DNA from 4 places in the Acetobacterium sp. MES1 genome. Region 3 is predicted to be linked to each of the others. Evidence: riboswitches for the same ligand, from Rfam matches in the RefSeq annotation. Region 3 holds a riboswitch; each other region holds the start of a gene.
What was found. A riboswitch is a leader RNA that binds a small molecule or an ion and turns the genes downstream of it on or off. The one in region 3 is predicted to bind cobalamin.
Positions count from the first base shown of each region.

Region 1 (8,173 bases), on a different contig from region 3:
GCATCATCGTAATCGGTATTTTTGCGGTGATCTTTCTTTTCTACACCAATAGTTTTTTGATCAAGCGGCGCAAAAAAGAACTCGGGTTATACAGCATCCTGGGCCTGGAAAAAAAGCATATCGCCCGGGTGTTATTTTATGAAACCGTCTTTGTGACGGTGATCAGCCTGAGCCTGGGACTGATCGGCGGCATACTGATTGGCAAACTGCTGTTTTTACTGCTTTTGAATATCGTTCATTTCAAGAGCCCCTTAAGTTTTCATATTGATTATTGGGGGCTGTTAATCACTACCGGGGTGTTTCTGGTGATCTTTGGCTTGACGCTCCTGACGAATTTTTTACAAGTAAAACTCTCAAACCCCATCGATCTCCTAAAAGGCGGACAACATGGGGAGAAAGAACCAAAATCTTCCTGGATCGTTACCGTGATCGGGCTGATTTCGCTGGGGGCGGGCTATGGAATTGCCCTGTCAGTTAAAACGCCACTTGAGGCACTGATGCTTTTCTTTGTAGCGGTAGTATTTGTAATCATCGGAACCTATGCCCTATTTATTTCTGGAAGCATTACCCTGCTAAAACAACTGAAAAGGAACAAAAAATTTTATTATCAGTCCCGCAATTTTATTTCAGTATCGGGGATGATTTACCGGATGAAACAAAACGCTGTCGGGCTGGCCAATATCTGTATTCTAAGCACCATGGTGTTAGTTACCCTGTCGACAACGGTATCGCTGTATGTCGGCCAGGAAGGGATGCGGCGGGATTTTTATCCCATGGATGTCAGTATTATCGGAGAAGTAGACAACACCGATTTCGCTGAGGTCAAAGCGACTGTTGAATCGGAAAAAGAGAAACTGAAGATAAGGAGTAGCGATGAAATTTCTTTTGATCTGGCTCGTTTTCGAGCTTTTCAGGAAGGTAGTCATTTTCTGAAGGATATGGTTGAGGATGAAAGCACCGATGCCAGGTATTATGAAAGGATCTCGAACATAACCCTGATTCCCCTGGACGACTATAACCGCTTAACCGGTGGCAATAAAAGTCTGGCTGAAAATGAAATGCTGATCTTTTCGGTGGGTGACAATTATGGCCAAGCGACCATTGTTTTTGGCGATGCGCAGTATCTGATTACTGAACAGCTGGAAGCCATTCCAATGGACTTTAAAAAGACCCAGGATATGGGCCAAACCTACTACCTGATTGTCAAAGATGATGCCGTCATGGAAGCTGTTTATCAGACCATGAAGAATGACGATGATCCCCAGACCACTCTTCATGCCCTGATGTTTAATCTCGATGGGGACGAGGACACCCTCAACACCTTTTCGGCTAATTTGCGGACAGCGATAACCCAGAGCAATCCGGATATCAACATCCAAAACCTGTATGAAGCATTGACGGAATTGTATTTCTTTTTTGGTGGATTTTTGTTTCTGGGGGTATTTTTAGGATCACTCTTTATGATGGCCACGGTGTTGATTATTTATTTCAAACAGATTTCCGAAGGCTATGAAGACAGTGAACGGTTTGAGATCATGGAGAAGGTGGGAATGGATAAAACCGAGGTTAAAAAAACCATCCGTAAGCAGATTCTGATGGTGTTCTTTTTGCCCCTGGCCGGTGCCATTGTTCATGTGGCTTTTGCCTTCCCGGTGATCACCAAAATGCTGGCTGCCTTCCGGCTGACCAACGTAACGCTGATCTTTTTATGCACTCTGGCTGGTGTTGTCGTTTATGCCCTGGTTTATACCGGCGTCTATCTGCTCACCGCCAGATCATACTATAAGATGATTCATTAAGAACAACTGCGGCAACTAAAAAATCCCCGATTTCAGGGGATTTTTGACTATCAAAAAAGATAACCTAGTACCGACAATTGTTACATCATGTTGTGACCTAGGGGTCAGACCCTACGCATCGGGGCGGACATGGCAGAGCCTGTCCGATCCCGCAGCGAACAACAGATTAACAATTGGTCGGTACGGTAGTTTGTGCGTTTCCTATTTCAGGGGATTTTTTTGAAGTAGTGCTTCCATGTCTTTAACGCTCATGGGTTTGCCAAACATAAAGCCCTGAATGCAATCGCAGTTGTTGGCTTTTAAATAGTCCAGTTGGGTGCTGTTTTCAATACCTTCGGCAACAATGTGGGCATCCAGGTTATGACCAAGTGAAATGATATCGCCGACAATGCGGATTGAGGAATCCTGATCGGAGAGATCATCAATAAAGGATTTGTCAATTTTTAAGGTGTCAATCGGCAGCCGCCTTAGATAGCTCAGGGACGAAAACCCGGTGCCAAAATCATCCAGGGAAATTCGGACATTTAACGCTTTGATTTCATTGAGCATGTCAATGGTTTCTTCGATGTTATCGATAAAGAGGGATTCGGTAATTTCCAGTTCCAACTGCCTGGGATCCATGCTGGTTTCGGAAAGAACGTTTTTAACCGTGTCGACAAAGTTTTTGTCCCGCATTTGCACCGCCGAGACATTCACCGAGACGCAGAGATTCTGATCAAAACGCATATCCAGTTCCTTGAATTTATGACAGGCGGTCAGAAGCACCCAGTGGCCGATGCCGATGATCAGCCCCATTTCTTCAGCCAGGGGGATAAAGTTCATCGGAGCAACCCGGCCATAGTGGGGGGAGTCCCAGCGGATCAGGGCTTCAAAGCCGCGGATGCGATGATCCTCGGCATTAAACTGAGGCTGATACTCAATGAAAAATTCCTTATTCTCATAGGCTTTCAAGAGCAGGGATTCCATTTGAATCTTATTAAGAATTTCTTCTTTCATGTCCGGTCTGAAAAATTGAATGTTATTGCGGCCCAGCTCTTTGGCCTTGTACATTGAGGTATCGGCACTGTTAAGCAGCTCAATGGGATCCTTGCCATCCTGCGGGAAGACCGAGATACCGAAGCTGGCACTGACTTTAAATTCTGAGCAGCTGGTTTTGATTTTATCACATAGTTCATTGCGCAGGCTTTCCACGTAGTTGTAAGCAGCATCTTCTTTGATATTCCGCTGAATGATCAGGGCAAATTCATCGCCGCCCAATCGGCCAAGTAAATCATCTTCATGAACGAGCTCCTTCAAACGCTTGGCAGTATACCTTAAATAGTCGTCACCATAGAGATGGCCCATGGTATCATTGATTTTTTTAAAATTATCCAGATCGATAAAGACAATAAAAAAGGATGCCTTTTCATTTTCGGAAAGATTAACGAGCAGATGCAAGCGTTCCAGAATCATTTTGCGATTAGGGAGCTCGGTCAGACCATCGTAATACGCCAGAAAATGGAGCCGTTCTTCGTTCTTCCTTATTTCTTCATTGAAGGCCTGAAGTTCCTGATTCTGAACGGTCAGTGTCTTTTTGGTAAGGATTAGTTTTTTGTAGAGCCGGGCAATTTTTTCTTTTTGCGAAGTAACCGCATTCAGACGAACCACGGCTTTATCATAGCGATTCAAATTCAGATAAAAAGTTGCTGAAGCCAGGCAGAAAATAAAGCAGAACAGCAGATTTTGAATTAAAAAATAAACCGGGCTAAAAAGAAATCCGTCAACTGGCAACAAAAAGGTGACATACAAGCCGCAGACAAAGGTGGTTATGGCAATGTAATAAAGCATCGTTATTTTTAATCGCATCAGTGAAAGGATAATCATCACAAACGAAACAGACCATACTGCCGGACCGATAATCTGGTAGTATTGGACGACGATAAAAGCCAGAGTGATGGATTGGGTGAGTGAAACGAGATGATCAAATAAATTGATGGCCAATTCTTTTCGGGAAATGAATTCAAAGCTTAGCCCCAGCAATAAAAATATCCCGCTGTTTAACAGTACCTCAAATAAATTGCCGTCCCAAAAAAAGTACACAACAATGATATTGGCCAGGGCGCCCAAAAATAAAAGGGGCGACGCCCACATACAGGTGATTAGATTTTGATAATATAATATTTGGGCAGGATCATCTTCGGCATTTAATAAATCGAACACAACCGGTATGGTTCGCTTGAATTTAATGTTGTTCATCATACCACCTCTTTACCATTAAAGAATTACAAATATGCTGCTCTATTGTATCATTTTTGGGATCTGATTGCGAGTGATAGAACGCTAACTAAAAAATTATCTGCAGTGATTTCAGGAAAGCCGTTTTTTAGCCTTAAGGCATCTAAAAAAACCTGTACTTTTGTCATATCCATGTTATAATATAAACACAATTAAATAAGAAATGTAAAAAATCATTTAGGATGAAAATTTCATTGAGGGAATCTGGTTAGAATCCAGAACGATCCGGTCACTGTAATTAGTTATGTCTCCTTAATATGTCACTGGGCACGTATTGTCTGGGAAGGCAAGGGGAATAAACGCTATAAGTCAGGAAACCTACTAAAATGATGTACTAAAGTGTCCTTCCAGGGAAAAGGGAAGTTAGTAACATTAACAAAAGTTGGTTCTTTGGCGTTTAGTTATCGAATTGATGAATACGTATAATGATGAAACCTTTTTTCCCATCGTAATGTGGGTAAAAGGTTTTTTTTTCGGAAAGGTTTTTTCAAGAGGTTATAAAAATATGGAGGTTGATCGTTAAGATGAAAAAAGCAAAAAGAACCATGACCGTTGCCGGTATTGTGTTTTTTATGGTCGTTCTGGCATCACAGCCAGTCAACGCCATGCATATCATGGAAGGGTTTCTGCCGATTGGCTGGGCAGTCTTCTGGTGGATATGTTCCCTACCGTTTATCGCATTTGGATTATATCAGGTGGGAAAAATATTTAAAGATAAACCCGAACAAAAAGTGCTGTTAGCCATTGCCACGGCGTTCACCTTTGCTTTATCAGCGTTTAAACTTCCTTCGGTAACTGGCAGCTCTTCACATATGACCGGGATTGGTTTGGGTGCCATTGTACTGGGTCCCTTTGCCACTGTAGTGGTTGGTACCATTGCGCTATTGTTTCAGGCGCTGCTGTTGGCTCATGGCGGACTGACAACCCTGGGCGCCAATGCCTTTTCAATGGCAATTGTGGGATCTTTTGTGGCTTATGGGATTTACAAAGGTTTGTCAAAACTCAACGTGCCGAAGGCCTTAACCGTTTTTCTGGCGGCGTGTTTAGCCGATCTGGCAACCTATGTAACCACTTCCATCCAGTTGGGCCTGGCTTTCCCGGATCCGGTTGGCGGGATTGCCGCTTCAATGGTTAAGTTTTTAAGTATCTTTGCGATTACCCAGATACCGCTGGCCATTATCGAAGGTATTTTAACCGTCCTGGTAGTTAATGCTATTTACCAATATAAAGAAAAGGGGATTATTTCCAATGAAACTCTCACTGATAACTAAAGTTATTCTGGTTTTGCTGATTGGCGCCCTGATTGTTATCCCTCAGATTGCTTTGCCGGACGCTGAATTTTCGGGAGCCGATGATGCCGCCGGAACAGCTATCACCACAATCGATGAAAATTATGTGCCCTGGTTTGAAAGTTTGTTTGATCCCGGCGATCTGGAAGAAAACCTATTTCATTTCCAACAGCTGCTAGGCGTCGGCGGACTGGGAATCTGCTTTTTCTATCTTTATAAAAAATCGAAAAAAAATGAAAAGGCTGATAAATCAGCTTAGCCAAATATTAACAGCATCTTTAGAAGGAGACGGACATGATTGATCGTTTTGCCCATACCAATAAACTCAGTAATGCCAATCCTACTGTCAAAGTAGTGGTTTCATTGGTCATGCTCCTGTCAGTCTTTTTTATCAATCAACCCCTGTATATGGCAGGGGTTTTTGGTGTTATGGTGGGTTGTACCCTGCTGTGGGCAAAAATTCCGGTACGGATTTATCTACATACCTTGATTTTTGATTCGCTCTTTGTTATTCCCGGAGCCCTGGCGTTATTGTTTACGATCTCAAAAGGTGGCGGCGATTATTTATGGGCCGTTAACTTTTCCCAGTTCACCATCGGCATCACCACCACCAATCTGGTGCTGGCCAGTCTGGTTTTTTGCCGAGCTATGGCTGGTGTTTCCTGTATGCTTTTTTTAATTTACACCACCCCGGTAATGCAGATCGCCGGAGTCATGAAAAAAGCTCACATCAGTAATACGTTTTTAGAAATATTTATTTTAACCTACCGCTTCATCTTTGATTACTGGGACAAAATAAAACTGATGGCAACTGCGCAGGAACTGCGGTTTGGCTACCGTAATGTAAGAGTTGCACTCCAATCCATCGCAATGATGTTAAGCAATTTATTTCTCATGGCCATCCAGAGCTACGAGGAAATGACAAAAACCCTGGAGCTGAAGCAATACCAGGGAGACTTTCATGTAAGCTATCGGAAAGGTCTTAAAAATGATTAAAACAGAAAATTTAACCTATCAATATCCAGATGGCACCATCGCTCTCAAGGGGGTGTCGATTGACGGCAGCCGGGGCAATTGCATCGCCCTGATCGGCGAAAACGGGGCCGGCAAATCGACCCTGATGTCGGCCTTGATTGGGCTACTCAAGCCGACCGGGGGAACCGTTTTTTTTAAGGATCAACCTTTATCCTATCAGAAAAAAAAACTTTATGAATTTCGCAAATCGATTGGGCTGGTCATCCAGGAATCGGATAAGCAGGTCTTTTATTCCGGCATTTATGACGATGTGGCCTTTGCCCTGCGAAACATGGGCATGGCAGCGGAGCAAATCGATCAGCGGGTGCAGGCGGCCATGGAAGCGACTGGTATCACGCAGTTGGCTGACCGACCGGTTCACTATCTGAGTTATGGACAAAAGAAACGGGTGGCCATGGCCGGGGTGTTAGCCGTCGAGCCGGAGATCATCCTGATGGATGAACCGACCCTGGGGCTGGATCCCAAAAGCAAGGCCGGGGTTAAAGCGATTATTGAAGGCGCTTTGGCCAAAGGCATCAAGATTATTTTATCCAGCCATGATATGGATTTTATTTATGAATTTTGTGATTATACTTATGTGCTCCATCATGGCGGGGTACTGGTCGAAGGTGAAACCACCGACGTTTTTAAAAACACCGAAGCCCTGGAAACGGCCAGTCTGGAACAGGCGACGATGACTCGCCTGGAACAGTGTCTGGGGATTAAAGGGTTTCGCAGTATTGCCGCTCTGGAAGAAGCGATCAGGAATCAGAAAAAGGAGGTTCAAACGGATGAAACTGGTAGTAGCGGGCATTAATCATAAGGATACACCTTTAGAAATTCGGGAGAAAGGGGCTTTTCTCCATCGCACCCTGAATGAAGCGATCCGGACCCTTTTAGGTGAGCCGGATATCGCCGAGGTGATCATTCTGTCGACCTGCAACCGCAGCGAGATCTATGTGTCAACCCGCCACCCTGAAGCAGCTGGAAAGATCTTAACCGATTTTTATCTCAGCGAAAAATCAGCAGAACTGGCGCCCTATCTGTTTGTCAAAAAAGAGCGGGAAGCGATGGTTCATCTCTATGAGGTGGTCACCGGTCTCGACTCGATGATTCTGGGTGAGGACCAGATCCTTGGCCAGGTCAAGGATGCGCTGGAAAAATCTCAGGCAATTAAAGGCTGTGGCAAATACCTGACAAAAATGTTTCGCGAAGCGATCACTTTTACTAAAAAAGTAAAAACCGATTATAAAATTTCCGAAACCCCCTTATCTTTAAGTTCAACCGCAGTGAAGCATATCAAGCGGGAGTATCCTAATGATTATGGCGATAAAAAAATACTGATCATCGGTTCGGGAAAAATGGGCGTGCTGGCACTGCGCTATATGAAGGCCGAGGGCTTTCAGAATCCCTACATGACCAACCGGACCTTTCATAATATGGATCAGTGCGAAGCGATTCATGAAAACGTCCAAACGATCCACTATGAAAACCGCTATGCGATTATTCCTGAAATGGATGTGATTATTACCGCCACCGCATCACCCCATGTTGTTTTAAAGGCCGATGAAATGAAGCCGCTCCATAAACCGCTGACAGTGATCGATCTGGCGCTGCCCCGGGATGTCGAAGAAGCCGTTGGCAATTTGCCGATGGTTACGCTGCTGACCATTGATGATTTTAAAAACATCATGGATGAAAAGATGGCCTATCGGGTCAAAGTCGCCGAAAAAATAGCAGCCGAAATTCAGGATGAAATCGATGGACTGTTGTCCTGGGTGACGCACGCCAAGGTCG
Region 1 covers NZ_MJUY01000011.1:40,777-48,949, forward strand. The annotation lists gene BI182_RS03490 (FtsX-like permease family protein) at 1-1,799, shown strand, start outside; gene BI182_RS03495 (putative bifunctional diguanylate cyclase/phosphodiesterase) at 2,001-4,037, opposite strand; cobalamin riboswitch at 4,236-4,413, shown strand; gene BI182_RS03500 (energy-coupling factor ABC transporter permease) at 4,598-5,344, shown strand; gene BI182_RS03505 (energy-coupling factor ABC transporter substrate-binding protein) at 5,322-5,621, shown strand; gene cbiQ (cobalt ECF transporter T component CbiQ) at 5,657-6,358, shown strand; gene BI182_RS03515 (energy-coupling factor ABC transporter ATP-binding protein) at 6,351-7,193, shown strand; gene hemA (glutamyl-tRNA reductase) at 7,168-8,173, shown strand, end outside.
Region 1: it holds a riboswitch for cobalamin, as region 3 does, so the genes downstream of both, BI182_RS03500 (energy-coupling factor ABC transporter permease) here and BI182_RS01785 (hypothetical protein) in region 3, are expected to answer to the same signal.

Region 2 (8,173 bases), on a different contig from region 3:
CCCAATTGCCGAGTGGGGTTCAATGATGAGTGAAGGGCGCAGTATGCTGCAGACATCGCCATGGGTAATTTTAGCACCCGGTTGTGCTATTTTTATATCAGTAACGTTATTTAACTTACTTGGGGATACGGTCAGAGATGTTCTGGATCCCAAAACTAAAAGAAAAAAAGGAGTAGAAATGAAAGTAAAAAGTAAGATTCTGGCAGTGCTGCTGACCACCACACTGGTTGGCGGGATGTTGACTGGCTGTGCCGGTTCGACCAGCACCAAAAGTGCGGAAGAAAAGGTATTTAATTATGGAACCGTAGCCTATAGTGTCGGTAATTCAAATGTGGGAATGAATCCACATGAATCCTACATCGGTTGGTCAACCCTGCGTTATGGGGTCGGTGAAACGCTCTTTAAGTTTAATGAGAAGATGGAGTTGGAGCCCTGGCTGGCCAAAGATTATGAACAGATTGATGACTATACCGTTAAAATCAATTTACGGGATGACGTTACCTTCTCCAATGGCAAGAAAATGACCGGAGAAGCGGTTAAAGCCTGCTTTGATAACTTGATTGCCGTTCATGATCGGGCCCCCAAAGATTTACAGATTAAGTCAATCACCGCCGACGGACAAAGCATCACGATCGTATCAGATAATAAGGTACCGGCATTGGTAAATTACCTCTGTGACCCCTATGGCTGCATCATCGATATGGAGGCTGGGGTAACGGCGGATAAAAACGTCGTTGGAACAGGACCTTATGTGGCCAAAAATATCACTGAGACCGAAATCAATCTGGAAGCCAACAATGACTATTGGGGTGGAAAGCCAAAGGTTGGAAAGGTAAATATCAAGAGTATTGTCGATGGCGATACCTTAACCATGGCTCTGCAAAGTGGCGAAATTGATGCGGCCCAAGGTCTGCCCTATGCCAGTCTGGAACTGTTTCAAAATAATGATGACTTTACCATCAGTTCCACCAACACTTCCCGGGTTTACCAGGCTGCTCTAAACTATGATTCAGCGGTGATTAAAGACGATGCCGTTCGTAAAGCCATGGCCATGAGCATGGATAAGGACGGTTTTACCACGGTGCTGTTAAAGGGCAATGGAACGCCAGCAGTCGGTCCCTTCCCGGCTAACTTTACATTTGGCGGCGATGTGGTTAAGGACACCGGTTATGACATCGACGGCGCCAAAAAAGTGCTGGAAGCAGCAGGCTGGATTGATTCTGATGGTGATGGGATACGGGAAAAAAATGGCCAGAAATTATCGATCAAGTGGCTGACCTACACCTCCCGTCAGGAGTTGCCGCTACTGGCCGAATCGGTTCAGGCCACCTATAAACAAGCCGGGATTGATGTACAGGTCAACGCCACCGATTCCTACAAGGATTTTTTGAAAGCCGGCGATTATGATGTTTTTGCCAACGCCTTTGTAACTGCGCCCACCGGAGATCCCCAGTATTATTTCACCACCCATGTGGTTGATAATTCTGACTACAACCGGGGACATTACCATAGCGACAAGGTGGAAGCCCTGGTTGCGCAGCTGCGAAGCGAATTTGACACCGAAAAACGGGCAACGCTGGCGGTTTCAATTGCCCAGCAAGTTCTTGATGACAATGCTTATATCTACGCCTCTCATTTAAAAATGTCTTTTGTGATGAAAAAGGGGGTAACCGGCTTTACCGCTCACCCATCAGACTATTATGAAATCACAGCCGATCTGGACATTAACGAATAAGTCGTCCCGATCAGAAGAGAGGGTTTATGCAACAACCATTACTGGAATTTAAAAATGTTGAAATATCCTATGATGGGGAGCCGATGGTTCGGGGGATCAACTTAACCATGCAACCGGGTGAAATCCTCGGGATTGTCGGCGAGTCCGGCAGTGGCAAAAGCACCCTGATCAAGGCGGCCATGGGTCTTCTGGGCCCGGATGGATTGGTCAATCGGGGCGAGATCGTATATAAGGGGAAGCCGGTTCTTGATCTTGATGATGAAGCATTGCGGATGCTGCGGGGACCAGAAATGGGGATGATTTTTCAGAACTGTGGCGGTGCCCTGTGTCCAATCCGGACCATTGGCGAGCAGCTTTATGAAACCATGGCCCAGCATGGCATCAGTGACCGCCGGCTGGTTCGGGAAAAAGCCACAGCTCTGTTTAAGAAGATTCATTTATATGACACTGAGCGGATTTTAAAGAGCTATCCCTTTGAATTATCCGGCGGGATGAATCAACGGGTCGGGATTGTCATGGCAATGCTGCTGGAACCGGAGCTGCTCTTTGCCGATGAGCCGACCTCGGCGCTGGACGTCACCGTCCAGGCCCAGGTGGTCCGGGAACTGATGGCGATGCGGGAAGCATTTGGAACCGGAATTGTGGTGGTGACCCATAATATTGGGGTGGTGTCATTTATGGCCGATACCGTGGCGGTGATGTGCAAGGGTAAGCTGGTTGAATATGGCAAAGCCCGGGAGGTCATTGATCATCCTCAGCAGGATTACACCCGCCAGCTGATTGCGGCCATGCCCCGGATAAAAAGGTGAAATGTGATGACGATTTTAGCAGTCAACAATTTAAAAAAAACCTATACCAAAGGAAAAACCACCATTTGTGCGGTTGATGAGATTAGCTTCCATGTCGAAAAAGGCGAATGTCTGGCCCTGGTGGGCGAAAGCGGCAGCGGTAAAAGCACGGTTGCCAAGCTGATCACCGGACTGGAATCGTTGGATGGCGGTGAGATTGTTCTGGATGGCAAAACACTTAAAAACCCTAAGGGAAAAGAACTGAAACGGCTTTACCATCTGGTTCAGATGGTCTTTCAGATGCCGGTGGATTCCTTTAATCCCCGGATTCGGCTGGGGGAAAGTGTCATGGAAGGGCTGATCAATCAGGGTATGGGGCGTCGGGAGGCTAAAAATAAAGCCATTGACTATCTGGAAATCTGCGGCCTTGGCCCGGAATTTGTTAGCCGTTATCCCAGTGAGGTCAGCGGTGGCGAGTGTCAGCGGGCCTCAATTGCCCGGGCACTTGCCCGGCAACCCCAACTGCTCATCTGTGATGAAGCGACCAGCGCCCTGGATGTAACCGTCCAGTCTCAGATTATGGCACTCCTAACACAATTGCGAAAAGATCAGGGGATGTCGCAACTGATGATCTGTCATGATCTGGCCCTGGTGCAGCAATGCTGCGACCGGGTGCTGGTAATGCATCAGGGGCGGGTGGTGGAAGCCGGTACCCCGGATGAGGTGATTGCCAATCCCCGGGAAGCCTATACAAAAAAACTGATCGATTCGATTCTGTAAAATATGAAAGGGCATCTCCCCTTGGGTGGTGTCCTTTTTCTATATCTGTTATAATGGGTTAAACAGATATAGAAAATGAGGTGAACGGAGATGCATAAACATCAGGGCGAATGGGAGGATGCTGGACATGATGCGGGCCACAGCGGAGATCATCACCATCATCATGAACATACCCAAACCAAATCCGTGTTGAATCGCCTTTCCCGGGCTGCGGGTCATCTTGAATCGGTGAAAAAAATGGTCGAATCGGGAAGAGACTGTACCGAGGTGCTGATCCAGTTGTCGGCGGTGAAGTCAGCCATTAATAACGTCGGTAAAATAATTTTACAGGATCATATTGAGCATTGTATCGTTGATGCGGTGGAAAATAACGACGAAAAGGCTTTGGAAGAACTCAGAAAAGCAATTGACCGCTTTATGAAATAATGGCTGTGGCTAAAAACCGGGTAAAACGCGACTGGCATGGAACGATATTCCAAAACAGAATATCATTTCCACAAAAGAGACTTGCATAGGTGGTTTAAGCATGTTAAAATGGCAAACAGAAACAATGAAAGACACCTGATTGTGGCATTGTTTCTGTTTTTTAGTGTTTTTTAAAACACCGACAACGAATTAAATATTAATAAAACAGGTGCCGGCAGTAACGAAGGGTTACAGGCCGGTGAAAAGGGAAGAGGGGTGAAAGTCCCCCGCGGTCCCGCCGCTGTAAAAGAAGAGTTCCTCCAGGAATGCCACCAGAAATGGGAAGGCAGGAGGTAATGTTGACGCTTGAGCCAGAAGACCTGCCTGCTTTAATTACTCAGACTCTACGTGCGATAGAGGAGGTGTTTTTTTTGCAGGCTTTTTGCGACCTCACTATCTTTTTGGAGATGGTGAGGTTTTTTTATGGAAAAAAGCATCAATATTGCCACAGTGAAGTCTTACATTGTGATAGAGCGGGGTTTCTTTACCAGAATGTGCAATGGTAAAAGCCGAGCAAATCAAATAAATAAGTATTTTTTGAGGAGAAAAAGAAAATGAAATTAAAAAAGGGTTTAGCGGTGGTAATGACTGCCGTGTTGTGTGCCGGAATGTTTGCCGGTTGCTCAGGAGCGTCCGCTAAAAGTGATGTGTCGACTAAAGAAGCGTTAAATTATGCCTGCACCAAGGATATTCGGGATATCAACCCGCATTTGTACTCGGGTGAAATGTCAGCCCAGAACATGGTGTTTGAAGGCCTGACCAAGAATGAAGGCGGAGAAGTGAAGCCAGCTCTGGCTGAAAGCTGGGAAATTTCAGCAGATGGACTGGAATACACCTTTCATTTAAGAAAAGGGGTCACCTTTACCGATGGTGCGCCGTTTAATGCTGCCGCAGTCAAGCTGAACATGGATGCCATTCTTGGTAATGCGGAACGCCATTCCTGGCTGGACATGGTTAATGAGATTAAAGAAAATGTGGTGGTCGATGACCACACCTTCAAACTGGTCTTAAAGCATCCCTACTATCCAACCCTGGTGGAGTTGGGACTGACCCGACCCTTCCGCTTTATTTCGCCCAACTGTTTTGTCAATGGCACCACCAAAGAAGGGGTTAGCGGCTATATCGGGACCGGCCCCTGGGTCTTATCGGAGCATGTCGACAATCAGTATGCCACCTTTACGCAGAATGAAACTTACTGGGGTGACAAAACTAAAATTAAAACCATTAACTGGAAGGTCATGCCAGATTCCCAGACGATTCTGTTAGCGTTGCAAAACGGCGAGGTCGATTTACTTTTCGGAGCCGATGGTGATCAGGTTGATCTGGATTCCTATAAGAAGTTGGAAGATGAAGGAGCCTACAAAACCTATATAAGTGAGCCGGTCGCTTCACGAGCGATTCTTATCAATAGTAATTCACCGATTACCAAAGATATTAAAGTTCGAGAAGCCATTGAATATGCCGTAAACAAGGAAAACATCATTCAGGGAATTTTAAATAACTCGGAGGATCAGGCCGATACGCTACTGTCTAAAGATGTTCCCTACTGTGATATCGATTTTAAAACCATCACCTATAATCAGGATAAAGCCAAACAACTACTCGATGAAGCCGGTTGGAAACCAGGAAGTGATGGGATTCGGGAAAAGGATGGTCAGAAATGTGAGATTACCCTTTCCTATAATTCCAAGAACGCCCAGGAAGGTACCATTGCCACCTCCATTCAGGCCGATCTGGCAGCCGTAGGCATCAAGATGAATATTCTCGGGGAAGAAAAACAGGCCTTCCTGGATCGTCAGAAAACCGGCGATTTTGATCTGCAGTATTCGCTGTCATGGGGAACCCCTTATGATCCCCAATCCTATGTTTCATCATGGCGAATTCCCGCTCATGGAGATTATCAGGCTCAGGTTGGTCTGGAAAAAAAGCAGTGGCTGGATGAAACCATCACGAAGATTATGATCGAATCAGACGATAGCAAGCGGGCCGACATGTATAAAGAGGTACTGACTTATATTAATGATCAGTATGTCTATGTCCCGATTTCCTATTCAAAAACCAAGGCAGTGGGAATCAAGGGACTTGAAGGGGTAAGCTTTAACGATTCGCAATATGAAATCCCCTTCGAAAAAATGTACTTTTCCAATTGACCACCAATTTTGATTATCCAAAAAAAAAGGGAGTAAGACCATGAAGCAATACTTCGTCAAAAGGCTCCTGTGGATGATTCCGATTTTGATCGGAATCTCCTTTTTTGCCTTTATACTGATTAATTTAAGCCCCAGTGATCCCGCTGAGGTGGCAATCCGGGTCAATGAGATCACCCCAACGGCTGAAAATGTCGCCCAGATGCGGGAGCAACTCGGTCTCGATGATCCCTTCTTAACCCGCTACGCTACCTGGCTGGGCAATGCCCTACAGGGTGATTTTGGTCACAGTTATGTCAATAATAAACCGGTAGCACAGGAAATTGCCAAGGCTCTGCCGCCAACGCTCTATCTGGCTGGGGTATCCTTATTGATCATTGTGGTTGTTTCAGTGGGGGTTGGGGTTTTATGTGCGGTAAAGGAAGATAGCCTTAGAGATAAGGCCTTACGGGGGATTGTCTTTGTGGGAACCGCTATCCCCGGTTTTTGGGCCGGGATACTCCTGATGTGGCTATTTGCCGTTAAGCTCAAGTGGTTGCCAACCAGCGGGATGACGGCTCCCGGTGCTGTCATTTTACCGGCAGTAACCCTGGCGCTGGGGTATATTTCCACCTATGTCCGGCTGATCCGCAACACTATGATTCAGAACAAGCGGGAAAATTATGTGCTGTATGGCCGGGTTCGGGGTCTATCAGAGAAGACCATCACCCGGCATGTTTTTAAAAACTCACTGCAAACTTCGCTAACCGCTTTGGGGATGTCAATTCCGAAGTTGATTGCTGGAACCGTGGTAATTGAAAATATTTTTGCCTGGCCGGGTATCGGTAGGCTTTGTGTGACCGCTATTTTTAATCGGGACTTTCCGATGATTCAAGCCTATGTCCTGATTATGGCGGTGTTGTTTGTTTTTTGTAATTTGCTGGTCGATATGGGATCGGTCTGGATTGATCCCCGCAGAAGGGAGGCCTGAGATGGTCGGTTTTTTTAAACGTTTCCGTAAAGATAGCCTGGCAATGTCTGTCAGCTTTTTTCTGGGGACGGTGATTCTGCTAGCTGTTCTGGCACCCCTGGTTGCGCCCTATGATCCGACTGCCCAGAACATTATCAATAAATTTCAGGGGCCGTCGCTGGCTCATTGGTTTGGAACCGATCAACTGGGTCGGGACGTCTTTTCCCGGATTTTATATGGTGGCCGGGTCACCATTCTGGTCTCGCTCCTGACCATGGCGGTAACGATTTTAATCGGCACGGTGCTGGGGGTGCTTGCCGGTTATTTCCGGGGCCGGCTTGATGATGTGATAATGCGGATTTGTGATATCATGCTGTCTTTTCCCAGTGAGGTGCTGATTCTGGCCATTGTGGGAATCCTCGGAACCGGAATCGCCAATATTGTTCTGGCCACGGTGATTGCCAAATGGGCCTGGTATGTGCGGATGATCCGGGCAATCATCATTCAGTTTATGGATAGTAACTATATCCGATTTGCCAAGGTATCCGGCTGTTCAACCGGACACATCATCAGAAAACATCTGTTGGTTGGAGCGCTGGGGGAGATTGCGGTGCTGGCGACACTGGATACCGCAGGAACAATTCTCAATATATCAGCCCTGTCCTTTCTGGGACTGGGGGTGCAGCCGCCCACCGCCGAGTGGGGGATGATGCTCAACGAAGCCAAAAATGTGATGACCACCAATCCTGGCCAGATGCTGGCGCCGGGCGTGGCGATTTTTATGGTGGTGGCAGCCTTTAATTTTTTGGGTGACAGTATTCAGGAAGCGATGAATCCCAAGATCGACAAGGTCTTTAAAACCAGGCGATCATTGTTTGGGGCGATGTTTGGGCGCAAAAAGGCGGTGATCGAATGAGTGTAATTCTTGAGGTGAATAATTTGCGGGTAACTGATTCGCGGGATCAGGATGAAATCATTCATGATATCAGTTTTTCAGTGGCCAAAAACTCTTGTCTGGGAATTGTCGGGGAAAGTGGCAGTGGTAAATCGATGATCACCCGGGCCCTGTTGGGAATCACCAACCCCTGGTTAAAACACCAGGGAAAGGCCGTTTTTAAAACGTCCGGTGAAGCCATTGATTTGCTCAGACAAAACGAAGATACCCTGCGGGAAATCCGCGGAAAACAGATTGCCATGATTCTCCAGGATGCCATGTCGGCCTTTGATCCGATCACCAGAATCGGCGATCAGATGGCCGAAACCTTTGTCGAGAATAAGGGGCTAACAAAAAAGCAGAGTATGAACCTGG
Region 2 covers NZ_MJUY01000021.1:31,775-39,947, reverse strand. The annotation lists gene nikC (nickel transporter permease) at 1-1,735, shown strand, start outside; gene BI182_RS07815 (ABC transporter ATP-binding protein) at 1,762-2,544, shown strand; gene BI182_RS07810 (ABC transporter ATP-binding protein) at 2,551-3,303, shown strand; gene BI182_RS07805 (metal-sensing transcriptional repressor) at 3,394-3,729, shown strand; cobalamin riboswitch at 3,919-4,110, shown strand; gene nikA (nickel ABC transporter substrate-binding protein) at 4,323-5,918, shown strand; gene opp1B (nickel/cobalt ABC transporter permease) at 5,959-6,885, shown strand; gene opp1C (nickel/cobalt ABC transporter permease) at 6,887-7,780, shown strand; gene BI182_RS07785 (ABC transporter ATP-binding protein) at 7,777-8,173, shown strand, end outside.
Region 2: it holds a riboswitch for cobalamin, as region 3 does, so the genes downstream of both, nikA (nickel ABC transporter substrate-binding protein) here and BI182_RS01785 (hypothetical protein) in region 3, are expected to answer to the same signal.

Region 3 (8,173 bases):
CACAGCAGATGGGGTAAACAATCCTCATCATAAATATCACCACCATAATATTAAAAGAACAGCAACATTGACTGTCATCCTGCGACTTAATAAACATGGTTTACTACCAATGATAAGAGTCCGGGCTCAATGTCCCACTTGTTTGTGCTTGTAAGGATGACGACACATATAACTATACGGGATCGAAACTAAGTTCGCCACTCCTCCTTCCGTGTTCTGTAGTGTATTGCTGTTCCATAATAGAATTGTAAACAAAAAATGGAGTGGGTACAACATTTTCATGAAAATGTTTGTGCCTTGAGCGAAGCGAAAGGAATGTATAAAACTATGAACACACGTTTAAACACCAGAGAAAAAAGATTTGTTGCAGTGGTGGCAGCCATTGCCCTGGTTTTCGGGTTTACCCCGGTGGCCAGTGCCATGCACATTATGGAAGGGTATCTGCCTGTCGGTTTCAGTATCGCCTGGGGGGTAATCTGTATTCCGTTTTTAATTGCCGGTTATCTGTCAATCAAAAAAACCCTCAAGGAAAACCCTAAAACCATTACTTTGCTGGCTATGGCTGGCGCCTATGTTTTTGTGTTATCATCGTTAAAAATACCATCAGTCACCGGCAGTTGTTCCCATATGACCGGAACCGGGCTGGGTGCTATTTTATTTGGACCGGCAGCAGTCAGTATTTTGGGCGTCATTGTTCTGTTATTTCAGGCCATTTTACTGGCCCATGGCGGTTTGACGACGCTGGGAGCCAATACCTTTTCAATGGCGATTGCCGGACCATTTGTAACCTATGGTATTTTCATTCTTTGTAAAAAAATAAAGATCAATCGCCATGTCGGAGTTTTTCTGGCTGCCGCCATTGGCGACTTATTTACCTATTGTGTCACGGCATTTCAGTTGGCCTTGGCCTATCCCTCTGAAAGCGGCGGAGTTGCGGCCTCAATGGTAAAATTTCTGGCCGTGTTTGCACCAACTCAGTTACCACTGGCGATTATTGAAGGGATTCTGACCGTGGTCATCATTATCGGCCTGGAAACCTATGCGCAACCAGAACTTAATGATTTGGGATATCTTACCGGAGGTGTAAAATAATGACAGCAACAAGAAAAACGGTAATTGGTCTTTTAGTATTGGTGGTATTGATTGCTCTGGTGCCCCTGTTTATCCTGCAGGATGCGGAATTTGGCGGATCGGATGATGCCGGTAGTGGGGTGGTTTCAGAGATTACCGGAACCGAATATGAACCCTGGTTTACCCCTATTTTTGAAACGGCCATTAATGGTGAAATCCCCGGCGAAGTGGAAAGCTTGTTTTTCTGCATCCAAACCGGTATCGGTGTCGGTATTATTGCTTTTGTGATGGGTCGCTTTGTTGAACGCAAGAAGCAGGAAGAAGGCAAGACCGGCAAGAAAAAAACGAAATAGGTTCAGTTTAGCGGCAGATCCTTTTAAGAAACGAAAAATTAAATTAGGTTTTATTTGCGTGCGTCTATAAAAAAGCGCGTTATTTTCACAATGAAATTAACGCGCTTTTTTAAACGATATCAAGAAATCAGTGTCTTTGAATCGTTTGTGTTCAGGCAGAAAATACTATTTGGCTGGTCAAATAGGGATTTTGTCTGCCTGGGGTAATATCAGTGGGTAGCTTTATCATTCAAGTGATTGTGTGCTTTCTCACTTAGATTTCAAAAGTGACATATTTCTGAATAACCGCTTTAAGCTCAGTGATCCCTTCACCGGTGAGGGCACTGACCGGATGAATCTTATCCGGATGGATACCTGCATAAGTCAGGTAACGACGACTGCGTTTCAGATCGCTATGCCTGTGGTCGATCTTGGTGATGACCCCGATCACCGGGATGTTGTAGGTACAGACAAAATTGGGCGGAACCGAGTTTTGATGATCGGTACTGGAATTAATCAGGACGATCAGTCCGGCATCACAGGTCACATTGATGGCCTGGGGTCGAAAACAGGGTAGTTCAACAAATTCGCCGGGAGTGTCAATAAAATGGTCAGAATAACTGACCTGCTGAGTTTTGCCATAAGTGATCAATTCATTGGTCAGCCGTTGGAATAAGGTGGTTTTGCCACTGCCAATCCGACCGATCAGAGCGATGCGGTTTTTATTATTTGCCATAAAAATCCTCCGTTAGGCTGATTGGACAAAACGTGCTTCCCGGCCGATACAGGCATCGATGGGGCAGGTTTGACACTCGCAGTAATCCAATAAATCTTCAAAAAGAATGCCGGAAGAACTGTAAAGCGGGCGCATGGTGCTGTAGGGGGTTATTTCCATACCGATGCTTTTGGTGGTGTTACCAAAGGTATTGAAGATAATCTGATTGGCCTCAATCGACCAGTCCGGGATTAGTCCGGGATTGACCATCCCGATTTTATCAAAGCTTTGCTCCAGCTGGATCGTATTTTTCAGATATCGCATTGCTGAAGTCATAACGGGAAGTTTAAGCGAATTTAACAGATATTTTTCGGTCTGATTGAGGTTGGTTGGCATGTCGCCGATGGTCAACAGGTACAAAAACACCTTTTGGTTGTCCGACAAGAGATGTTTCAGGATCTTACTTTTATATACGTGGCCGCCGATCAGAATCGTGTTGCCGGTGGTTGTTTTGACCGAACATTCTTTGAGAATGGCCCGGGGTTTAAACCGTTGGCTTAAAATATTCGCAGCATGACTGTACTCTTCATAGGCAGAGGAATCCGCCTCAAGGGGCTTCTTTCCCAGCAATTTTTCAATATCTGTTCCAATGGGAATCTTTTTGATAACAACGTCTTTCATTTTTTTCCTCTTTTCTTGAGTGTTCAGTTTTTTTATTTCTGCAAAAAAAAATAAAAAAACCTTTTCAAAAAAAGGTTTACAAATGCGGGACTATTTCAGTGACGTCATTAATTAAAGGAGAACGTCATTTCGTTTTCTTCTCACATTTTGCAGCCTTCTTTGAAGCTTCAAACAGATGATGCGTTTACAAAAATATCCTGACTTGGAGGGACTCCCTGCACCCAGCCTTCTCGGTTTTCCCAATGACTGAATACGTCCATATTCTCCTTACAGTAGCAAAGAAACTGTCGCAGATTTTCACCGCGTTCCTTTTGTAAATGCTTTTCTATGCCAATAATAAACTAAAAATGGGTGTTAATCAAGTCTATTATTGTTTTTTTCAAGATGAAGGTAAAATACGTCCTTGGATTAGAGACAATAACTGACTTAAATACTATTTGCAAAGCCGGAGATCTCAGCTACGCTAAAACACAGAAACGGAATTGCTATCCGCTTCTGTGTTTTGAATTGAGATTCGTCTAGTCAACCATAACCATAACAGATGTTGCTTTGATGACCGCAGTTGCATCACCGCCGACGACTAATCCAAGATCTTTGATTGCCGCCATGGAAATTGTTGCTGAAATAATGTTGCCATTTCCAATATCAATTTTCACGATCCCGCTCACCGCACCATCTTCAATTGCAACAATTTTTCCTTTTAACTGGTTTCTCGCACTTAATTTCATCTTGACACCCCCTTTCTGACAAGGTAATCATTACTACCTTTTTAATTTTACCCATTTTAAGCCAGACAAAACGGTGTTAAACGGCGAAGCGCATTTAACCGAAATGATCTCTTGACATAAAAGAAGGGTATACAATATAATAACATTCATAACAAAACAAAACAATACTAAGTGAATCAAAAGGAGAAGTTGAGTGAAACGTAGCGGAAAATGGTTAGCGATTTTATTGGTAATGGGAACACTACTCGGTTTGGTGTCGGGTTGTGGTAGTAATTCAAGTCAGGCCGAAGAAAAGGTTGATACGACAAAAAGTCTTGATGGTCAAACACTGTTTGTATACTGCGGAGCCGGGATGACCAAACCCTTTGGTGAGATTGCCGATCAGTTTAAAGCAGAAACCGGTTGTGACATCCAGGTGGTTTATGCCAATGCCGCTCAAAGCCAGAATCAGATTCAGACAACTGGCGAAGGTGATTTGTTTATTGCTGGCTCGGCTGATGAGCTCAAACCGGTTCAGGATAAGGTAATCGAAAGCATCGATCTGGTTAAACACATTCCGGTGCTGGCGGTAAAAAGCGGCAATCCGCTGGGCATCACTGGCTTAAACGACTTAACCGGGGCCGGGGTCGAAGTCGTGTTGGGGGATAGTGAAGCGACACCGATTGGTAAGATCGCCAATAAGGCCTTAACCGACCTGGGCATTTTAAACAATGTGAATGTCGTCGCCCGGGCCGCAACCGCCCCGGAAATAGCCAATGCCCTGTCGGTGGACGAATGCAATGCAATTATTGTCTGGAAAGAAAATGTGCCAGCCAATGCTGAAATTGTCAATACCCCAGACCTCAATGCCTATGTAAAAACAGTTCCGGCAGCCAAATTAAGCAGCAGTGCCAATACAGAAGCGCTGGCGGCGTTTATGACCTATCTGGATTCAGATCCGGTTAAGACGATTTGGGAAAAAAATGGTTACGAAGTACTCAACTAAACTGTTGGTATGAGAGGGAAAATATCGACCTTTGATTTTTTTGAAATCCTAACCATTATTATTACCTTTATTGTCATTATCTTTACGACGGCGTTGATATTGGCAATTGTACTTAAAGGGATACCCTATTTAGGGGCAGCGTTTTATTCGGATGAAGTACGGTTTTCCATCAGGCTAAGCTTATATACCGCCAGTATTGCGACGCTTATTTGTATGTTGCTGGCGATACCGACCGCTTATGCATTGACCCGAACCGTATTTCCGTTTAAAAAAATATGTCAAATAATAATTGAACTGCCGCTGTCGATGCCCTATCTCGTTTTGGGGCTTAGTTTATTGATTATTTTCTCCTCGGATTTTGGGAAAGCTTTAAAAGAACTGGGGTTTAAAGTCGTATTTGATAAAAATGGGATTATTATCGCCCAGACAGTTGTCAATTTACCGTTTGCCATTCGCTTTATTCGCACGGCATTTGAAGAAGTTGATGAGCGGCTGGAATTTATCTCCGGTAGTCTGGGAGCGACAAAGTGGGAGCGCTTTATCACCATTACCCTGCCCCTCGCCCGAAATGGTATTCTTTCAACGATTATTCTGACATGGTCGAGAGCCTTAGGCGAGTTTGGCGCGACCCTGATGCTAGTCGGTGCGACGCGGATGAAAACCGAAACATTGACGACATCGATATATTTGAATCTGGCGACTGGTGATACTGGAGCCTCGATGGCTTCGGCGACAGTGATTCTGATCATTTCGCTGTTGTCTCTGTTTCTGACAAATTGGATCGGTCGAAAAAATAAGCAAGAAAGCCGGATGAAGGATGTGAACAGATGGTAAATACAATGGTTGAAATCAACAATTATTCTGTCCAATTGGGAAAATTCAAGTTGAATCAGATCAACTTAAACATCGGTGCGAAAGAGATCTTTGCGGTTTTAGGCAGAACCGGGTCGGGCAAGACCGTTTTGCTTGAATCGGTCGCAGGATTTTATCGGAAATTTTCCGGAAAAGTAATGATTCAGGGGATCCCCGTCATCGATGTACCGCTGGAAAAGCGAAATATCGGATTTGTCTATCAGGACTTTGGTTTGTTTCCCCATATGACTGTTTTTGATAATATTACCTATGGCTTAAAAATCCGCAAGATGGACAAAGGCGTTCAAAAAGAAAGGGTCGATAAAATGGCGGAAATATTATCAATCGGCCATATTCTTAAACAGTATCCCGGAACCTTAAGTGGCGGCGAACGACAGCGAACAGCACTGGCTCGGGCTTTGATTTTAAACCCGCAGCTGCTTTTGATGGATGAACCCTTTTCATCTCTGGATCCGGCAACTAAAGAAAACATGTATGATCAGATTAATAAAATTCATGACATTTTCGGGTGTACGATTCTATTTGTGACTCACGATTTCAATGAAGCTCAGCGCATGGCGGATCGAATCGGCATTATGGTCAATGGTGAATTAAAAGCTATCAGAAAAAGTACCGACTTATTCGAGCGGTGTCAGGATGAAGAAATCAATCAGTTTTTGGGCAGGAATTATGAAGGGAGTGTTCAAACATGAAAGAACAGATATTTGCGGTAGACGGGATTATGTGCCCCAAATGTGTCAAGAAAATTACGGACGTATTACTACAAAAAAATGGTATTAGTCAGGTTGGGGTCAGCGATGATTACCAGTCCGTTACAATTCTATTTGACGAGCAGCGGATCATCAACGATACTATCAAAGATAGCATCGAAACAATCGAAGGCAAAGCATTCAAAATAATCACCTGAAACGGAGGAAAAAAGATGTCATTTATATCAATCAACGAGATTGACCAGTTAATTAATGAGGACGTTCCCTATATTGATTTGACCAGCTGGGTTTTGGGGGTCAGGGAACAGCCGGGAAAAATTGCTTATTTTACCCGGGAAGATGCGGTTGTCTGTGGCACCGAAGAAGTCAGTTCGGTCTTTGAGCGCTTACATATCAAAACAGAATCGATGGTGGCTTCAGGGCAGAAAGTCAGTGCCGGTGACGAACTGATTACCGGCACGGGACGGGCCGAAGATTTACATAAAGCCTGGAAGGTGGGTCAGAATATTCTTGATAATTGTTCGGGAATTGCCACCAAAACCCGAAAAATGGTGGATATGGCCAAGAGTGTCAGTCCGAACACAGCGATCTTGACAACCCGGAAGGGATTTCCCGGAACCAAGGCATTGGCGATCAAGTCGATTATGTCCGGCGGGGCCATGCCTCACCGCTTGGGTTTATCGGAAACGATTCTTATTTTTAAACAGCATCTGAATTTTATTGGCGGGTTTGATGGTCTGCTAAAAAAAATGCCGGAGCTCAAAGCGGAATGCTGTGAAAAGAAAATTATTGTCGAAGCCACCACTTTGTCCCAGGCAATTGATCTTTGCCAGGCCGGGGTAGATGGAATCCAGTTTGATAAGCTGACGGTCGAAGATCTGAGCGCAGCGGTTAAGCAGTTGCGCAGTGAATTTCCTGGCGTTGTGCTGCTGGCAGCGGGCGGCATCAATGAGACGAATATTTCCGCTTATGCCAGCACCCAGGTCAATGGTATTGTGACAACCTGTCTCTACAGTGCCAAACCCATTGACGTTGGAGTTAAGATCGGTTAATAGCTTCATTTTAAGATACAAGCATGGTGACTTGTATCTTTTTTGGTTAAGCGACTGTTTCGGATGGATATCGATTTAATCATTTGCATTATTGACATATGCTATTTATAGCTTATAATATTGTATAAGTAGAATTGATTATTCACACAGTGTGAAAAAATTAAGAAAAGAGCGGTGAAACGAAGATGGAAGATAATAAGAGTCAATTGGTCAATGACTATGCGATCGAGAATTTCAAAAGTGGCTTAAATTGTGCAGAAAGTGTATATGATGCGTTATTACGTGCGGGCGTTTTAGATGTTCCCCGGGAAACGATTGCGATGTGTACCGGTTTTGGCGGCGGCATTGGACTTGTCGGTGAAACCTGTGGTGCCTTATCAGCTGCCGTAATGGCAAACAGTGCGGTCTATGGCCGCAAGGATCCCTGGAGCATCGATGCTGAGATTCGTGGACCGGAAGTCGGACAAAAATATTACCGACGGTATAACAATCTGGTCAGAGAATTTTGTGAAAATAATGGTTGTACAACCTGTCGCGATATCTGTGAGCCATTTGAAGATTGGAATGGAAAAGACCGTCGGGTGCACTGTATGAAAATGGTGGGAGAAACCGCTCAATTAGCGTACAAATATCTGCAAATTCCGCAAAATGAAGCCTTCGAGATGCCATATGGCGAAAAAATGAGTGATAACAACAAAAAATGAGTACTAGAAAAGGAGGACGTCGCAAAAATGTATTTAGCGATATCGATGGACGGTAAAACGCTGGAAAATAATGTTTCGCAGCAGTTTGAGACGGGGAAGTATTTATTGGTGGTCGATACTACGAATTTAAGTGTGAGTGCAATTGAAAACTGCCAAGGTTTTTCGGCAGAAAGCTTGGCGCAAAAAGTTATTGATCTTAATTGTGAAGGGATTATCACCGGAGCAATCAGTGATCCGCAGGCCTTTGAGATCCTGGCTGATGCCTGTATTACCCGTTTTCTGGGGTCTGGCAAGACGGGCATGGAAGCCCTTGATTTAATGA
Region 3 covers NZ_MJUY01000006.1:75,245-83,417, forward strand. The annotation lists gene BI182_RS01765 (IS110 family RNA-guided transposase) at 1-31, opposite strand, end outside; gene BI182_RS01770 (energy-coupling factor ABC transporter permease) at 328-1,092, shown strand; gene BI182_RS01775 (energy-coupling factor ABC transporter substrate-binding protein) at 1,092-1,424, shown strand; gene BI182_RS01780 (EutP/PduV family microcompartment system protein) at 1,678-2,139, opposite strand; gene BI182_RS01785 (hypothetical protein) at 2,152-2,799, opposite strand; cobalamin riboswitch at 2,975-3,149, opposite strand; gene BI182_RS01790 (TOBE domain-containing protein) at 3,318-3,527, opposite strand; gene BI182_RS01795 (substrate-binding domain-containing protein) at 3,721-4,512, shown strand; gene BI182_RS01800 (ABC transporter permease) at 4,522-5,346, shown strand; gene BI182_RS01805 (ATP-binding cassette domain-containing protein) at 5,340-6,077, shown strand; gene BI182_RS01810 (heavy-metal-associated domain-containing protein) at 6,074-6,292, shown strand; gene modD (ModD protein) at 6,308-7,147, shown strand; gene BI182_RS01820 (C-GCAxxG-C-C family protein) at 7,333-7,851, shown strand; gene BI182_RS01825 (NifB/NifX family molybdenum-iron cluster-binding protein) at 7,879-8,173, shown strand, end outside.

Region 4 (8,173 bases), on a different contig from region 3:
GGACTCAGGAAGCAGGGGCCCCGAGAAATCTGGGCTTATGATTTAAACCCGTCGGTGATTAAAAAGGCCTTGGATCAGGGCGTGATTGATCAAGGGGTCTGGGACTCAGCGGGGCTTCAAAAAATGCTGCCCCAATGCGATCTGGTGTTTATCTGCCTGACCCCAATGGACACCCTGGCTTTTTTAGCCCTGTACATGGAAGACTTCAAGCCGGGGGCGATTGTCACGGATATTATCGGGGTCAAAGAAGTGGTCTTTAAAAACCTCGGCAATCTGTTGCGCAAAGATATCGATTATATTCCCGGACACCCGATGGCGGGCAGTGAAAAAGAAGGCTTCGGCGGGGCCGATGATCGGATCTTTAAGAACCGGAATTATATTTTGACCCCCTTACCCTCCAATCAGCCGGAGAATATTGGGTTGATCCGGGACATTGTTACGGATCTGGGTTTTAATCATATTGTTGAAACCACCACCGAAATTCACGACCAGAAAATAGCCTTCACCTCCCAGCTTTGCCATGTGATTGCGGCGGCCCTGGTTGATTGTGAGGATGATCTGTCGATTACTGATTTTGAGGGCGGCAGCTTTGGTGATCTGACCCGGATTGCCATGATCAATGCCCCCATGTGGACGGAATTGTTTATGTGCAACCGTAAAAATTTGCTTGATCAGATTGAGAAATTTGAGACCAGCCTGGCTGCCATGAAAGACATGATCCGTTTGGATGAAAAGGAAGAATTGATTGATCGACTTCAATCAGTTCGGGAAAAACGCATTGCCATGGGGGAGATTCGGGCGGCGAAAAGCTTAAAAAATCTGTGAGTTTGCTTAAGAGATGCGCTGTGAAAACTATTACATCAGCCTGAAAATGATTACGCTATTGACTTAATTGAATATGGGAGTATACTCTAGGTAAAGAAACATTTGAAATCATAATTTTTAGTGGGAACAAAACGAAGAGGGTAAAAGTTAAATAAATAATTGGAGCAAAAAGATCATGAAATTATGTCATCTGCCATCCCTTGGTATGAGAAACATAAAAACGGTGCTGGCAGTATTCATCTGTGTGGTGGTATTTGCAATAATGGGACCGGAGTTTAATCCACTGTTTGCTGCAATTGCAGCGGTGCTTACCATGGGGCCGAGCATTGAAAATTCCATCGAAACTGGTTGGAATCGGATATTGGGAACCATCTTTGGTGGAGCAGCGGGACTGCTGGGCATTTTTGCCGCTAACTTAATTCCTTATGAATTTGCCTATGTGGCTATTATTCCGCTGGGTATTATGTTACTGATCTATCTATGTAATAATTTTCATAAAGCAGGTGCCATTGTTATTACCTGTGTGATGTTTCTCAGTGTCATGACCACCTATCCCCAGGACGCTGGCAGCTACATGCTGGCAATGTTAAGGCTGCTGGAAACAGCATTTGGGATCATTGTGGCGTTTTTAATCAATCGTTTTATCAAGGTTCCGGAATGCGACGAAAAGTCAGCTGATGAGGGATCAGAAACAGAAAAAGAGCTGGTCACCGAGGCAGAAAAACCGGGTAATGACCATCAGAAGTTTAAAGTATCAAGTTTTTTGTATATGCTATTCAAACCATAGGTTTTACGTTTATTCTGGATTTTTGTGACGTCTGGACAAACTAAAATATAATTACCCCTCCCCTTAAAAAAGAGACCACCCGAATACCAGGTGGTCTTTTTTTAGTAAAAAAAATTATTTAAGATGACCGATTACCGTCAGTTTTGCGTTGAAGACCGCCGCCAGTTCGGGTAAGGCAAAAGGTTTGATACTGGCAATTACGGTGGTGGCCGGACCGGCAGAATCCACTACATTCAGATTATTGGGCATCGCTTCAAATTGGTACTGATGAATGGCGGCAAGATTGGTGGCTTCGTATAAAATTCCCTTGGAGCCGCAGGGGACAATCTCATTAACAGCGGGATTTTCGGTTAAGGTTTTAAGATCCTGATAATCGGCGATTTCCGGATCACCTTCGAGAACAAGAGCGGCCCCGAATTTGGGTTTGCCAATGCAGATCACTAAATCCCCGGGTGCAGAGGGGGTGATTCGTAATCGCTTGGCGATGCCCACAACAAAAATGCCAAAGCCGGTCATACAGGTTTTGAAATTTTCTTCAGTTGAACCGTTAATGGGTAGTTCCCCGATGCCAGCCCGCGCCAGTTCTTCCTTAATTCCCTGGATCAGGGCAGCGCCAGTGGGCTCCATTTCACCGACGATGGTGTTGGAAAGACTGATAATCTCGGTGCCGCAGGATAGCAGCTCAAAAAGACAGACCCGGGCGGCAAAAATCGAAATATATTTTGTAGGAACACACAATTCGTCCCCGGGCTTCTCTCCGACACCACCACTGCTGTCACAGGCCGTGACCAGGAGGGTATCGGGAAGCTCAAGGACCGACAGGTCACGATATTGATAAGTTTTCATCAGATCCTCCTTTGGGGGATTGGTTTGCTAATAGTGAAAGTGTCCTGGGCTTGGTGAGTCATTTGGTAATAGCGGCAGTAGGGTAAACACTAGCCAGTTAAACCTGGGTTGAGGTTACCGAAGCGACCTGATTTTTAACTGACAGTGGTAAGGCTTTAAAGATCAGAGCGGCAATCAGAGCGTTGATGCCGCCGACCAGCGCCAGGGGAAACATCATTGCGATAACTCCAGGCCAGGTTAACATTGGAATCAGTAGCGGCGAACACAGTAACAAAAGGATCGGGCCGTTACAGACGGCGGCAACGATAACGCTGACAATCAGAGCGACAATTTCGCTACTGGCCTTTTTAACAAAAACATAAGTATACCAGGTGGCTACCATGATTAACCCCATTCCCAGGCCAATGGCCAGGTGAACCGGTAGGGTCATCGGGAATCCCGAGGTAAGGGCGGTTAAAAGATGACCAATAATCGCAATAATTGCGCCCGCCACAGGGCCCATCAGCAGGGTGCCTAAAAAAGCCGGTAGTGAATCAAAGGCAATGGTGCCAAAAACTTTTAACTGGGCGCCTACAAAAGAAAGGGCAATTAAAAGTGCCATAAAAACTAATTGTCGGGTGTTGATTTTCATAACGAACTCCTTGATTTTTATTATAAAGCATTTGATGGCCAAAGAAAAGACGAACCGATTCCGGTGCCAAACAAAAAAGCCCACATCCAATACAGATGTGAACTTTACCGTCGTCCAAATGGAATCATTTTTGGCAGGTCTCCTGAGTCCGTTTCATCGCATCTTGTCCCTTCCCGTGAGGTGGTGATGACAAGTGCTCCAACGATACAGTGGTGGGTCCCTACAGGATTTTAACCTGTTTCCCTATTCTCCTTTTACAAGGCACCAAAAAAGCTTTATTTACATGGAAGCATAATAGCATATCCGGGATTGGCTTGTCAAATTAAAATTGACCGGGACTAATAATCAATACAAGCAAAAAAGCAAAGCGGGAATGAAGAATTCCAGGATTGGGGGTAAATTCTGGTGTAAATCAAACCCGAAAAAACCGGACCAACCGAAAATTATCGCCAAATATTCCAGCTATAATTCATTGTCTAAAACCCTTGGAGTATGATACAATACAGCTCAAAATGATTAATACTATGAGGTATAAAAATTGATTCTAATGATCGACAACTATGATTCTTTCACCTATAATTTAGTCCAGTATCTGGAGGGACTCAATGAAACGGTGATCGTAAAAAGAAATGATAAGATCACTCTCGACGAGATTGCTGCGATGGCACCGTCGATGATTGTTTTATCACCGGGGCCATGTACGCCCAACGAATCCGGCATCTGTCTGGATGTGGTTCACCGTTTTAAGGGACAAATCCCGATTCTGGGAATTTGTCTGGGACATCAGATCATTGGTCAGGCCTTTGGCTGTACGATTACCAAAGCGCTGGAGCCAGTGCATGGCAAGGTTCATGCCATTGCCCATGACAATGTCGGAGTCTTTGACGGTCTTAATAATCCCCTGAAGGTGACGCGCTACCATTCTCTGGTGGTGGAAAACCGGGATATTCCCGATTTTTTTGAGATTACCGCCAGAACCGATCAAAATGAGATTATGGGGATGCGCCATAAGGATTATCATATCGAAGGGGTGCAGTTTCATCCTGAAGCGATTCTCACCGAAATGGGCATGGAATTACTGGATAACTTTTTTCAAGCGACAAAAGAAAATGGTGTGCGATGCTAATACAAGAAATAAAAACCGACCTAACAAGTTTTGAAAGCTATCTTTTATTTAAGGATGAGCCCTACAGTTTCTTCCTCGACAGCGGGAGAGACCCGGACAGCTTGGGACGTTATTCATTTATCGGCGGGGATCCGCTGCTGGTCTTTACCAGCAAGGATAATGACATCACCATTAAAACCAAGACGGAGACGAAAACGGTTACTGGCGATCCTTTTGATGAACTGCAAAAACTATTAAAACAGTATAAAATGGATTATTCATCGCCGTTTCCGTTTATTGGCGGGGCGGGCGGGTATTTTGGCTATGATCTTTGTCATCATCTGGAAGCCTTCCCCCGGACGGCAGTGGATGATGTTAATGTCCCGGATTGTTTTATGGGCTTTTACGATGGCATTGTGATTATCGATCATAAAGAAGAAAAAACCTATGCGGCGGCTCTGGGGATTGAAGAAAACGAAGCCGATATTGTCAGCCGCTTAGCCGCTCGATTTGCCGGTGATCCCAAGGTCGCCATTCGTTCGGACTTTAAAATCAATGAAAATCTGGAATTCCGGGGTAATTTTACCAAACCGGAATATCTAAAAGCCCTGGATGCGGTGCATGAATATATTTTAGCTGGAGATATTTACCAGACCAATCTGACTCAGCGCTTTAATGCTGATTTACAGTTAAGCCCATTGGAATTATACAGTGAACTTAGAAAAATCAACCCGGCTCCCTTTGCCAGCTATATTGATTTTGGGGTCGGTCAGATTGTCTCCAGTTCGCCGGAGCGTTTTATTCTGGTTCAGGGAAAAAACATTGAAACCCGACCGATCAAGGGCACCATGCCCCGGGGCAAAACCCCGGAAGAAGATGCGGCCAATCGTGAGACCCTGGTCAACAGTGAAAAGGACAAAGCCGAGCTATTGATGATTGTCGATCTGGAACGGAATGATCTCGGTAAAATTGCCAAAACCGGCACCGTCAAGGTACCGGAATTGTTTAAGCTGGAAGAATATCAGACCGTTTTTCACCTGGTCTCCACAGTGACGGCCGAACTGAAGGACGAATTGGATGCCATTGACTGTGTCAAGGCGACCTTCCCTGGTGGTTCAATTACCGGGGCACCAAAGATTCGGGCGATGGAGATTATTGATGAATTGGAGCCGACCCAGCGAAACATTTATACCGGTTCGATTGGCTATATTGGTTTTAACGGTGATCTGGATCTGAACATCGTCATCCGCACGATTGTCTGTAAGGATGGCAAAGGCTATTTTCAGGTCGGCGGCGGAATCGTCTGGGATTCCGACAACGAGTCCGAGTATCAGGAAACCTTCGATAAGGGTCGTGCCCTGATGGATGCATTGAAACGGTATTAAAATGGACTACGTCAGTTATAACGGGGAAATTTCAAAAAAACCGCAGATGCCGCTGGATCAGGGCTTTCTTTATGGCTATGGGGTGTTTGAAACCATCAACGTAGCCCAGGGCAGGCTGGTTTTCTTTGAGGATCACATGGAACGGTTCAAACAGAGTGCCCTGGTGTTGGGCCTGAAGTTGACCATTAATCCTGATCAGATCCGAAGCGAGTGTCAGCAGATTATTGACAAAAATGCGATGATTCGGGGTGGCCTAAGGGTTACTCTCAGTAAGGGCGTAAAAGCGGATAACCTGCTGATCACGGCCCGGGAAAACCATTATGACCGTCGGATGTTTGAGCAGGGTGTAAAAATTTGCACCGCTGATACCATCCGCAATGAAAAATCCCGGCTGGTGAGCATTAAGTCCAACAATTATCTGGAGAATCTGCTGATTTTAAATGAAGCCAAAGCCCTGGGCTTTAGCGAAGCGGTTTTTTATAACACCCAGGGCTATCTGGCTGAGGGCTGTATGACCAATATCTTTTTAATTAAAAACGGAACCGTCTACACCCCGGCAAGAGATTGCGGACTGCTGGCCGGGATTGTCAGAAACCGGGTGATCGAGTTGCTAAATACCAACCAGATCCCGATTGCCGAAGGGTATTACAGCAGGGATTGCTTGCTGGCAGCGGATGAAGTTTTTATCACCAATTCGCTGATGGAAATCATGCCGGTGAAGCAGCTCGATAAACGATGTTACGGGGTTGGCCCGGAAACTCTGACGGCCCGGATCGATGGGTTATTTCAACAAGCCTGGGGGCAGTGTTGAGAAGTTGTAGAGTTTGAATGATTAATTAACAAAATTAAACACCAGCCTTGCCATGGAGAGAAAAATTCGTGGCAGGGCTTTTTGCTGATGAAAAAAGCCTAATAATTTGTGCCAGCTTTTGTCGATTGGACGAAAACTGTGTTAAAATACCTTTAATAAGCGAAGTAAATAGTAAAACCAAGGCAATGGTTGTTTTGGCATTGCAAAATGGCAAGCGGCCAATTAATTTTAAGAAGCATGAGGTGATAAAATGAGTACACAATTGGATCGTGAAAAAGCACTGGCATTATTAAAAGAATACAATGAAAGTGAATCACTGGTTAATCATGGCCTGGCAGTTTCAGGGGTGATGGAACATTTTGCCCGGCTGGAAGGGGAAGATCCGGACTACTGGGGCATTGTTGGACTGCTGCATGATCTGGATTATGAAAAGTACCCCGATCAGCACTGTGTTAAGGTGGTCGAAATTCTGGAAGCCAACGATTACGAGCGCGCTTTTATCAATAGTGTGGTCAGCCATGGCTTTGGTCTTTGCGCTGACGTTGAGCCCACCCACCAGATGGAAAAAATTCTCTATGCAACCGATGAGCTGGCCGGACTGATTACTGCCTGTGCCTATATGCGGCCATCCAAAAGCGTTAATGATCTGGAACTGAAATCGGTGAAAAAGAAATTTAAAACTGCCAGTTTTGCCGCCGGGGTTAATCGTGAGGTGGTTACCAAAGGCGCCGAAATGGCCGGTTATTCGCTGGACGAGCTGATGCAGGAAACGATTCTGGGTATGCGGGCCGTGGCCGATGAGATCGGCCTGGGAAGTAATGAAGCTTAATCTCCCGGTTGCGGTAGAAAAGGCCTTTAAACAACTGGAAAGCTGTGGATTCTGTGGATATCTGGTGGGCGGCTGTGTCCGGGATTTTCTGCTGGGCACCCCGCCGACGGACTTTGATATGACCACCGACGCCACCCCAGATGAAATTATCGCCTGTTTTTCTGACCATCGGGTCGTTGAAACCGGCATCCGCCACGGTACCGTAACCGTCATGATTGAAGGGATGGCGATTGAAATAACCACCCATCGGACTGAAGGTGATTATTCGGATAATCGCCGTCCGGATACGGTAGCATTTACCCGAAATCTGGCCGATGACCTGGCCCGGCGGGATTTTACCATCAATGCGATGGCCTATCATCCTAAAAAAGGTTTGATCGATCTGTTTGCGGGCAGTCAGGATATTAAGAATAAAATGATCCGCTGTGTTGGCGATCCGCACAAGAGAATGGCCGAAGACGCCCTGCGGATTCTGCGGGGCCTGCGTTTTGCCGCAGTTCTGGGCTTTACCCTGGAAACGGAAACCGGCATAGCAATCCGGCAGAATTGTGGACAACTTTGTTATATTTCGGCGGAGCGGATTGCCGCTGAACTGGATAAACTGATCTGTGGAAAAAATGCCAAAGCGATCATCCTGGCCGAAACCACCGTACTGGGGGTGGTGATCCCGGAGCTGTTGCCAGCTAAAAACTTTGATCAGATGAATCCCCACCACTGCTATGATGTCCTGACCCATACGGCGGTGGCCATGGAAACGCTGGCGCCGGTGCCCCGGTTGCGCTGGGCGATGTTGTTTCACGATCTGGGAAAACCCGCAACCTTTACCCGGGATGAAGCTGGTGTTGGTCATTTTAAAGGTCATAGCAAGGTATCGGAAGCGATGGCCCGGGAACGATTAACTGCTCTGCGGATCCGTAAAAGTATTATTGATTCGGTCTGTCTGCTGATAAAATA
Region 4 covers NZ_MJUY01000017.1:33,549-41,721, forward strand. The annotation lists gene BI182_RS07050 (prephenate dehydrogenase) at 1-825, shown strand, start outside; gene BI182_RS07055 (FUSC family protein) at 1,001-1,612, shown strand; gene BI182_RS07060 (hypothetical protein) at 1,727-2,458, opposite strand; gene BI182_RS07065 (ECF transporter S component) at 2,556-3,089, opposite strand; cobalamin riboswitch at 3,205-3,373, opposite strand; gene BI182_RS07070 (anthranilate synthase component II) at 3,628-4,215, shown strand; gene pabB (aminodeoxychorismate synthase component I) at 4,209-5,579, shown strand; gene BI182_RS07080 (aminotransferase class IV) at 5,581-6,390, shown strand; gene BI182_RS07085 (HDIG domain-containing metalloprotein) at 6,641-7,219, shown strand; gene BI182_RS07090 (CCA tRNA nucleotidyltransferase) at 7,209-8,173, shown strand, end outside.
Region 4: it holds a riboswitch for cobalamin, as region 3 does, so the genes downstream of both, BI182_RS07065 (ECF transporter S component) here and BI182_RS01785 (hypothetical protein) in region 3, are expected to answer to the same signal.